3 regions of the Psychrobacillus sp. 05T411 genome follow, and region 1 is predicted to be linked to each of the others. Evidence: riboswitches for the same ligand, from Rfam matches in the RefSeq annotation. Region 1 holds a riboswitch; each other region holds the start of a gene.

The links. A riboswitch is a leader RNA that binds a small molecule or an ion and turns the genes downstream of it on or off. The one in region 1 is predicted to bind lysine.
Region 2: another riboswitch for lysine. It lies ahead of AC1DFT_RS07195 (aspartate kinase); the one in region 1 lies ahead of AC1DFT_RS18920 (transporter substrate-binding domain-containing protein).
Region 3: another riboswitch for lysine. It lies ahead of AC1DFT_RS01590 (Na+/H+ antiporter NhaC family protein); the one in region 1 lies ahead of AC1DFT_RS18920 (transporter substrate-binding domain-containing protein).

The regions. Positions count from the first base shown of each region.
Region 1 is NZ_JBFTLO010000038.1:15,426-18,714, reverse strand. It holds gene AC1DFT_RS18925 (purine-cytosine permease family protein) at 1-887, opposite strand, end outside; lysine riboswitch at 1,167-1,351, shown strand; gene AC1DFT_RS18920 (transporter substrate-binding domain-containing protein) at 1,479-2,318, shown strand; gene AC1DFT_RS18915 (amino acid ABC transporter permease) at 2,562-3,289, shown strand, end outside.
Region 2 is NZ_JBFTLO010000007.1:67,827-71,115, reverse strand. It holds gene AC1DFT_RS07195 (aspartate kinase) at 85-1,305, opposite strand; lysine riboswitch at 1,398-1,577, opposite strand; gene uvrC (excinuclease ABC subunit UvrC) at 1,635-3,289, opposite strand, start outside.
Region 3 is NZ_JBFTLO010000002.1:7,702-10,990, reverse strand. It holds gene AC1DFT_RS01600 (bifunctional metallophosphatase/5'-nucleotidase) at 1-813, shown strand, start outside; gene yunB (sporulation protein YunB) at 853-1,629, shown strand; lysine riboswitch at 1,677-1,861, shown strand; gene AC1DFT_RS01590 (Na+/H+ antiporter NhaC family protein) at 1,951-3,289, shown strand, end outside.

The DNA.
Region 1 (3,289 bases):
AACATCGTGAATAATGCACCGCCAATACCTAACAGTAGAACAATATAAACTCCCGGATTTGGTTCACCTAAACGAACACCGAACCATATACCAAGTCCGCCCATTACACCAAAACAGAAAATTTGGGGAATAAACCCAATAGCGAAAGAGCCTAATTTGATATCTTTTGGCTTAAGAAAACGTGCGTAGTCCGAAGATAATAAAGCTGTAAGACCCATTATTCCATGATGCATACCAATACAAAGCAGTAAAGCTTGTCCACCCATTTGAACGCCTTCTGGCATATATGTCCAAAAAGCTCCTTCATAAACGGAAGGTTTGTAGAATGACATAATAATGGCAGCAACTAAAAAAATACCGAAAATCGGCAGAGACCACTTTTGTAATTTATCGAGCTGTTTGATTCCAAACCAATTTAATGGAATGACTATTGATCCGAAGAAAATGATTAGCACCCATTCTGGTAGGGCGGGGAAGAAGGTGTGAATTGCGGAAACTAGAATTAGTCCTTCAAATGCACAATACATGATGAAGTTTGTTGCATAAATGAATGAGGTTAACGATGCACCTATGTAACCAAAACCTCCACCTCTAGACAATAGATTGACGTTCATACCGGATTTTGCTGAAAGATAAGCAATGAATGTTCCGAGTATACCAGCAACGATTATCGCGTATATGGAGGATATGATGGCATTAATGGCTCCGAATTGGAGTGCCATAACGCTTCCCATTTGAAAATAAAAAATTGCCGTTGCGATACCAAATGTGATGTTAGTAATACTAAACCAACCCATTTTTCTCTGATCTCTTGGCACTCTGTCTAGTGAATAATCATCTTTCATTTCTTCTGACACTTTGTGATCTGCGACTTGGACAGATCCCATAATATCAACTCCCTTTTTATGAAAATTTAACTTCCATTTTGTGTATAGAGATTCGTTCACCAATTCATCCGTTCTACATTATACCAGAAACAGCAAGGTTTTATCAAATACAGTGCTCAAAGAGATGTTGTTTTTAGTAAAAAATTTCCTATCCACATGTATTAAAACACTTTTCTCAAAGTTAAATTTTGGATGACTGATATTAAGGGGAGACCGGTTGACACATGGTATATGTTGTTGTAGACTATGAACAATAATTAAATACAACCTCACTTAAATAAGTGGGGTAGAGGCGCGATATTTATTAGTCCTTAGTGGAGTTTGAGAAGCAATGATGCTAGGGAGAAGGAAATGTCGCCGAAGTTTGTAAATATTTCTCCATATTACATGCTGGGTCTGCAGTGAATAATTGCAGGACTGTCCACTTTAAATGTACCGGTTTATCGTGGTGTGCTATCTCATTTGGGTAAAGTAGAGGATTTAGGGCAACTATACAAATTGCGACCTGAGTTCGTCTCAGGTCTATTTTTATAGATTGTCCTTTTTTATTGTTTATAAACATAGACTGAAAATAAAAGGGGAGAAATACACATGAAAAACAAATTATTATTGTTCACAATGTTCGTTTCAATATTGTTACTTTTAGCTGCATGTGGGACGGATAATACAGAAAAAACAGGATCGTCTTCACAAGAAACTGATACATTTACAGTTGGCTTGGAAGCTGGCTACCCACCGTTTAACTGGACTCAATTAGATGATTCTAACGGAGGAGTAAAAATCTCCGGAAATGCAGAATACGCTGGTGGATACGATGTAGAAATCGCTAAAAAGATTGCAGAAGGTTTAGGGAAAGAGTTAGTAGTCGTAAAAACAGAGTGGGATGGATTAGTTCCATCATTACAATCAGATAAAATAGATGCAATTGTTGCTGGTATGTCACCAACAACAGAACGCAAAGAGTCAATCGATTTCTCTGATAATTATTACACATCGAATTTTGTTATGATCGTTAAAAAAGGTGGACCATATGAAAATGCTACATCTATTCAAGATTTTAGTGGAGCGAAAATCACTGGTCAGTTGAATACTTCTCACTATGGTGTAATCGATCAAATCGAAGGTGTTCAAAAACAACCAGCTTCTGATAACTTCTCTGCAATGCGTGTAGCTTTGGAGTCAGGTGTGATTGACGGATATGTATCGGAGCGTCCGGAAGGAATTAGTGCTTCCGCTGCAAATGAAAACTTTGCAATGGTTGAATTTACCGATGGATTTGTTGCAGATGAAGAAGAGACAGCGGTAGCGGTAGGTCTTAAAAAAGGTAGCGAATTAACAGAACAGATAAATGAAATATTGGCGAAAATTTCGGAAGAAGAACGTCAAGAAATTATGGACAAAGCAATTCAAAATCAACCAGCTGCTGAATAATGAAGGCAAGCGAACCGGCTGCTACTTATTGCAGTCGGTTTTTAACTTGAATCAGCAGATAATAATGGCTGATTAGCGGAACTCTGGCTAAGTTCGCCGCCTCCTGCGGCAACGCCTGAGTGACCAACATCCTGTTGGCCTAAGCCTCCGGCGGATGTCACAGATTTTGAATTGCACTAGTGCAATTCAAAATCTGGACGCAATTGCACCGAGGTGTAATTGATTAATTAAAGGAGTGAAAGTATGAGTATTGAGTGGATTATATCAATGGTAATTGATAATTGGCCACTGTTTCTTCGCGGGGCAGGTATGACACTCTTAATCTCCATAATTGGTACTATTGTTGGTGCAATTATCGGTTTATTAGCAGGTGTTATTCGCACAATACCGACACCTGAAAGAAAAGTAAAAAGAGTTTTATTAAAAATAGTGAATATTATTCTATCGATTTATATAGAGTTTTTCCGTGGAACGCCAATGATCGTACAAGCCATGGTTATATTCTATGGTTCTGCAATGGCGTTTGGAGTAGATATGGACAGAACTGCAGCAGCTATCTTTATCGTATCGATTAATACAGGTGCTTATATGGCAGAGATTGTTCGAGGTGGAGTTATTTCTATCGATAAAGGACAATTTGAATCTGCACAAGCGGTTGGTATGAATCATATACAAACGATGCTTCATGTTGTATTACCACAAGTAGTTCGCAATATTTTACCTGCGACAGGTAACCAATTTATCATTAATATTAAAGATACTTCTGTATTAAATGTAATAGGAGTAACGGAACTATACTTCCAAACAAAAACAGTTGCGGGAATCAGTTTCAAATACTTTGAACCGTTTTTCGTTGCGTGTGTATTGTACTTTGTGATGACATATACAGTAACATTAATACTACGTTACTTCGAAAGAAAACTAGACGGTCCAGAAAATTACAGTATGATTGGGCAACCAGCACAAGTAAC
Region 2 (3,289 bases), on a different contig from region 1:
GCAAGACGCATTGTCCCTATTCCGCGCAATACAAACAAGGGACGTAACAAAGTTACGTCCCTTGAGATTGGTATTTTTGTTCAGTTATTGCTTTATAGCCAAGTCGAATTCATCATGCAGCGCATTGGCGGCTGGAATCATGTCAGCTTGAGGAATAACAACTGAAACTTTTATTTCCGATGTACTTACCATTTTTACCGGAATATTCTCTTTACTTAATCGATCAAACATTTGCGCGGCAACCCCCGGATTGGAAACCATACCTGAACCAACGATAGAAACTTTCGCTAACCCTACCTCGAAGTCAGCAAATGTAAAACCGAGTGTTTTTTTATGCGTTTCTAACACTGTAATAGCTTCCGCTAACGATTCCTTTTTAATAGAGAACGAAACGGCAGGTCTTACGCCATCTACAATAGATTGCACAATAATATCTACATTAATATGATTTTCTGCTAGTGTCGTAAAAATCGATGCCAATGATCCATTAAACGGGACATCATATTCAATCGTTAGACGCACAATATCTGATTCAAACGCTACCCCACGAACTACTAAATTATTTTCCACATCTACTTCCTCCTTTAAAATTGTTCCTTCACTTTCTTCATAGCTTGACCGCACTCTGAGTGGAATTTTATAATTTTTTGCAAATTCTACTGCTCGAGGATGTAGTATTCCAGCACCTAGATTAGCTAGCTCAAGCATTTCGTCATATTCCAACTGTTCTAGTTTTCGGGCATTCGTAACGTATCTTGGATCAGATGTAAATACTCCCTCTACATCTGTATAAATATCACAAATTTCCGCTTCAATAGCTACTGCAATTGCTACTGCGGTCGTATCTGACCCACCTCTTCCAAGAGTAGTGATTTCATTATCTTCGGAAACCCCTTGAAAGCCAGCGACAATGACGATTTTATCTTCATTTAATAAGTTATTTATTTTAGAGCCATCCATTCTTTCCACTCTTGCATTTTTATGTACATTATTTGTTATTAAACCTGCTTGCCAACCCGTGAGTGAAACTGCATTTAATCCAAGTGCATTTAACTGAATAGCTAGTAATGCCATCGTCACTTGTTCTCCGGTTGAAAGGAGCATGTCCATTTCGCGTTTGGATGGACTTTCTGTTATTTCATTTGCTAAATTCACCAGTTCATCTGTAGACTTTCCCATTGCTGATACAACAACTACAATATCATGTCCCTTTTCTTTTTCTTTACTTATTCTTTTTGCTACACTTGCGATTTTTTCTGTAGTCGCTACAGAAGTACCGCCAAACTTCATCACAATTTTACTCATGCATATCTGCTCCCTTGTTTATCTGTCAGGATAAAAAAATGCTTTTCACATATTGTGAAAAGCATTGTCTCATACACGGTCAATTAATGTCCATGTGAGATAGCCCTCCAGAATACTGAATTCTGACAATTCTACATTTATTCAATGCAGAACCAACCTAGAATAGGAAAAGCTATTCTACGTTTCGGCGAATGACCCTTTCCATTAGCGATAATCGGATCTTTTCACCCTGTCGCTAAGTACTCTTGTCAGTTCGCACCTCTATCTTCACTTTGAAATAGTGAATATTAAATTGTATCAACCATACCACAAGAATATTCAGAAGACAATCACTTTTTCTGAAAATGCTCCACCATCGTTTCAGCAAGTTTACTAGAAAGCCCGGCTTCTATAAATTCTTCCTTTGTCGCGATTTGCATTTTCTTGATAGATCCGAAATGTTTTAATAAGGTTTTTTTCCGTTTAGGGCCAATTCCTTCGATTCCATCCAAGGAAGAAGCAATCGTATGTTTTCCTCTTTGTTGACGATGGAATGTAATAGCGAATCGATGCACTTCATCTTGAATACGTTGCAATAAATAAAATGCTTCGCTTGTTCGCTTCATCGGAATAATATCAATTGGATTTCCGTATAAAAGTTGAGATGTTTGATGCTTCCCATCTTTTGCAAGACCAGCAATCGGTATTTCTAATCCTAACTCGTCTTCCAAAATTTCTCGAGCCGCTTCTATTTGTCCTTTTCCTCCATCAATGATAATTAAATCGGGCAAAGGTAAACTTTCTTTTAATACTCGTGTGTATCTTCTGCGAATGACTTCTCGCATTGCACCGTAATCATCGTGTTTTGCAGCGGTTTTCGTCTTGTATTTTCGATAATCCTTTTTATATGCTTTTCCATCCACAAATACAACCATCGCTGAAACGGCGTCGGTACCATGAATATGGGAATTATCAAAAGCCTCCATTCGATTTGGAGTTGCAATCCCTATTAAATCACCTAATTCCTCCACTGCCCCTATCGTCCGCTCTTCTTGTCGTTCGATCAAATGAAACTTCTCACTTAAAGCAAGCACAGCATTTTTCTCGGCAAGCTTAACTAAGTTTTTTTTCAATCCTTTTTGAGGAATGGTCACTTTCATTTCTAACAATTCAGAAGCTAAGTGGATGTCCGTATTATTAGGTACGTACACTTCTTTAGGTTTAATATGTTCCGGTTTTGCATAAAACTGACCTAGAAATGTTAAAAACTCTTCTTCCGGATCACGATAAAGAGGAAAAAGAGAAACATCCCTTTCGATTAGTTTTCCTTGTCGGATAAAAAATACTTGGACACACATCCAGCCTTTATCCACGGTATAACCAAAAATATCCTGACTGGTAAAATCGTTTGTTGTAATTTTTTGTTTTTCCATGACCATTTCAATATTGGAAATTTGATCTCTATATTCTTTTGCCCGTTCAAATTCTAGATTTTCTGCTGCTTCATTCATCTTTTCCATTAGTTCTTTTTTTACATGTGTATAGCCGCCGTTTAAAAAGCTCGTAATTTCATCCGTCATCTTTTTATAAGTGGAATCCTCTATTTCCTTTACGCAAGGAGCTAGGCATTGCCCTAAGTGATAATATAAGCAAACACGGTCGGGTAATTTCGCACACTTTCTTAGTGGGTATATACGATCTAATAGTTTTTTGGTTTCATTTGCAGCATGTGCATTTGGATAAGGACCAAAATATTTTCCTTTGTCTTTTTTCACTTGTCTTGTAATGATTAATTTCGGATTTTTTTCCGCTGTTATTTTAATGTATGGATACGTTTTATCGTCTTTTAGCATGATATTGTATTTTGGATCATGCTTTTTAATAAGATGAAGCTCTAGGATAAGTGCTTCTAACTCTGACGATGTGACGATATATTCAAAATCGACTATTTCTTGTACTAATCTTTGCGTTTTCCCATCATGCGATCCAGTAAAATAAGAACGTA
Region 3 (3,289 bases), on a different contig from region 1:
ATCATGACGGAGAAGATACCAGAAATTGATCTAATTTTAGGTTCGCATACGCATCATTTCTTTGAGGAAGGTAAAGTGATTGGAAATACTTTACAAGGTGCTGCAGGTAAGTATGGTGCATACGTAGGTCAAGTAACAATCGATTACGATCATGAATCGAAAAGAATTTTATCGAAGCGAGCGATATTACATGCTATACATACACTAGCTAAACCAAAAGATGCAGATTTGCAACTGAAAAAATGGGAAGCAATTGGAAATGTGGAGCTTGCTGAAACTGTTTTTTACAATGATAGTATTTTGCAGAAAGAATGGTTTGGCCCTTCAAATATGTCTCAATTTTTCGGTAATGCATTGCTGGCATTTACGAAAGCGGATTGTGCCATGTTTCCTGCTGGTATATTTTTGACGGACTTACCAAAAGGGCGGATTACTGCAAGCGACTTGCACAGCTGTTTACCTCATCCCATTAATCCGTGTGTCGTCACGTTAACAGGTGCAGAATTGTTAGAAATTGTGGAGCAATCTAAAAATGAAAAATGGCCAGATTTGGAAGTTAAGGGACTTGGGTTTAGGGGCAAATACTTGGGAGCAATTCTTTTTGAGCAGCTCGTAGAGGATGAGCAAGGGGATATATTTATAGGTGGAGAAGCGCTCGAACTAAAAAAGGTGTATACACTTGCTACGCTAGATATGTTTACATTTGGTTATTTTTTCCCTTCGTTCAAATTTGCTACGAAGGAATATTTTATGCCGGAGTTAATAAGGGATGTAGTGAAGTGGTACGGCAATCAGTTATTAAGTCAAGCATAATATTCCCGCTTATTACATAGTAGTAATAAGGGGGATTTTTTGCTATTCTATCGAAAAAAAAAGCGTTTGCCTATTTTTACTGCTCAGCGGAAACTAGCTATTTTATTAGGGCTTTTCATCTTATCCGTCGCTGGTGTATTTTATTTTGTTAATAAACAGTTGACGCCAACGTATCTAGATTATGCGGAAGTCCAAACAGATAAAATCGCATCGATGGTGATTAGTAAGGCGATCACTTCAAGAACTGCCAACGTTTTAGATGTTAACGATATTATCGAGGAAGTACCTTCTACGAATGGTAGTACGAATATGGTGACGACAAAATTTAATACAGAAATCATTAATCGTGTTTTATCTGACACGAACAGTTTGGTGCAAGCACATTTAGAGCAAGCAGAAAAAGGGAATTTGTCGAGCTTGCCGTATTTGGATGATATCGAATACGATAAGCAAACGATGGAGGATCAAGGAGGAGTTGTGTTTTTTGTACCGATGGGGCAGGCAACGAATATTCCGCTGATCGGTAACTTGGGTCCTAAAATTCCGATTCGATTTCATGTGATCGGGAATGTGCAGTCGACAGTTGTACCGACTATAACGGAATTTGGCATTAATAATGCTTACGTAGAAGTAAGTATTCATATTAAAGTGAATGTCCAAATCATTGTTCCACTTGCTAGTAAATTAAGTGTGGTAGAACAAAACATTCCTGTTGCGATGGGATTGGTGCAAGGGCAAGTGCCTCATATTTATACTGGAGGAGATGGGTCTTCTGCTCCGTCCGTAGAGGTGCCGATTCCATTGCCTGAAAAATAAAAAATCCAGGATAAATAGAATAAACTGTTACAATAAAGAAAATGAATATAATAGGTAGAGGCTGCAGGGCTTAATAGTACTATACAGGAAGTTGACGCTTATGATCGTATGGGAAAGGAAGTTTTGCCGAAGCTAGATATGGTTCGTCAAACGATATTTAGTTGGGGTTATTTTGAAAAAGAATAATACTGTCATTTATAGGGGATAATATAAATGGGGAGCTACGAAGCGAAAACAACCATAATGCTTAAATTCAATAGTTAAAGCCAACCTATGTAAATGTATAGGTTGGCTTTTTATATTCTTGAGGAGGAATAGAAGTTGGAAAATACGATTTTTTCTTTATTGCCGCCATTATTAGCAATTATTATGGTGCTTGCAACAAAAAGAGTACTCTTATCATTAGGTGTAGGAATTATTTCGGCGGCCTTGCTTGTGGAAAGTTTTGCCCCGGTAAATTCCTTATTACTTTTATGGGAGTCATTTAAATCTTCTTTTTGGGATGAAGGGGTAAATGCTTATAATATTTATATATTACTCTTTATTTTATTACTCGGTGTTGTTACAGCGTTTGTGAGTTTATCTGGAGGAAGTACAGCATTTGCAGCATGGGCCATTAAAAAGATTCAAACTCGACGAGGCTCTAAATTATTAACTGCGTTTTTAGGAATGCTCATATTTGTAGATGATTATTTTAATGCATTAGCAGTTGGTCAGATTGCCAGACCTATTACGGATTCGCATCGTGTCTCACGGGCAAAGCTTGCTTATTTTATCGATTCTACTTCTGCGCCGATTTGTGTTGTGTCACCAGTTTCTAGTTGGGGAGCGTTTTTAATCAGTCAGCTTGGTGTTATTTTTGCAACGCATGCAGTAACAGCTTATACGCCACTGGAAGCATTTGTATTAATGGCCCCGATGAATTTTTATGTGATTGCGACCTTGGCTATTGTGTTTTTCATAGCTTGGACAGACTTTGATTTATTAGAAATGAAAAAACATGAGAAAAGAGCGCTAGAAACGGGAGAACTTTTCGATCCGGCCAAACCAAATCCAGGAAATCTGCAGGGAAATTTCCCGGAAAATAATTATGGAAAAGTCGTAGATTTAGTGTTGCCGATTGTTTCGTTAATAGTCGTGACTCTATTTGCAATGTTTTGGACTGGCTATAAAATTTCAGGTTATAATCTGAATTTATTTGTTATCTTTGAAAATACAGACGTTCCATTTTCACTGTTTGTTGGTGGTCTGACAGCGACGATTTTAGCCATTGCACTATATGTGCGACAATTTAAAACGAATCCAGAAGCAAGCATTAGCTACGTGTGGAAAGCATTCGTTACAGGAGTTCGTTCTATGCTTCCTGCTGTATTAATTTTAATTTTTGCATGGTCTTTATCTTACTTGATCAATGCCTTGGAAACGGGGGCATTTTTAGCTAAACTAGTTATGGACAATAATATTCCTGTGGGCGTCATTCCAGCCTTGCTATTTGTATTAACAGCATTTATGGCATTTGCGACTGGGTCGTCATGGGGATCATTCGGAATTTTATTGCCAATTGGAGCTAGTATTATTATGGCGATAGAACCAGCATTATTATTACCAGTCCTTGCAGCGGTTTTAGCAGGTGCTGTTTTTGGAGATCATTGTTCACCTA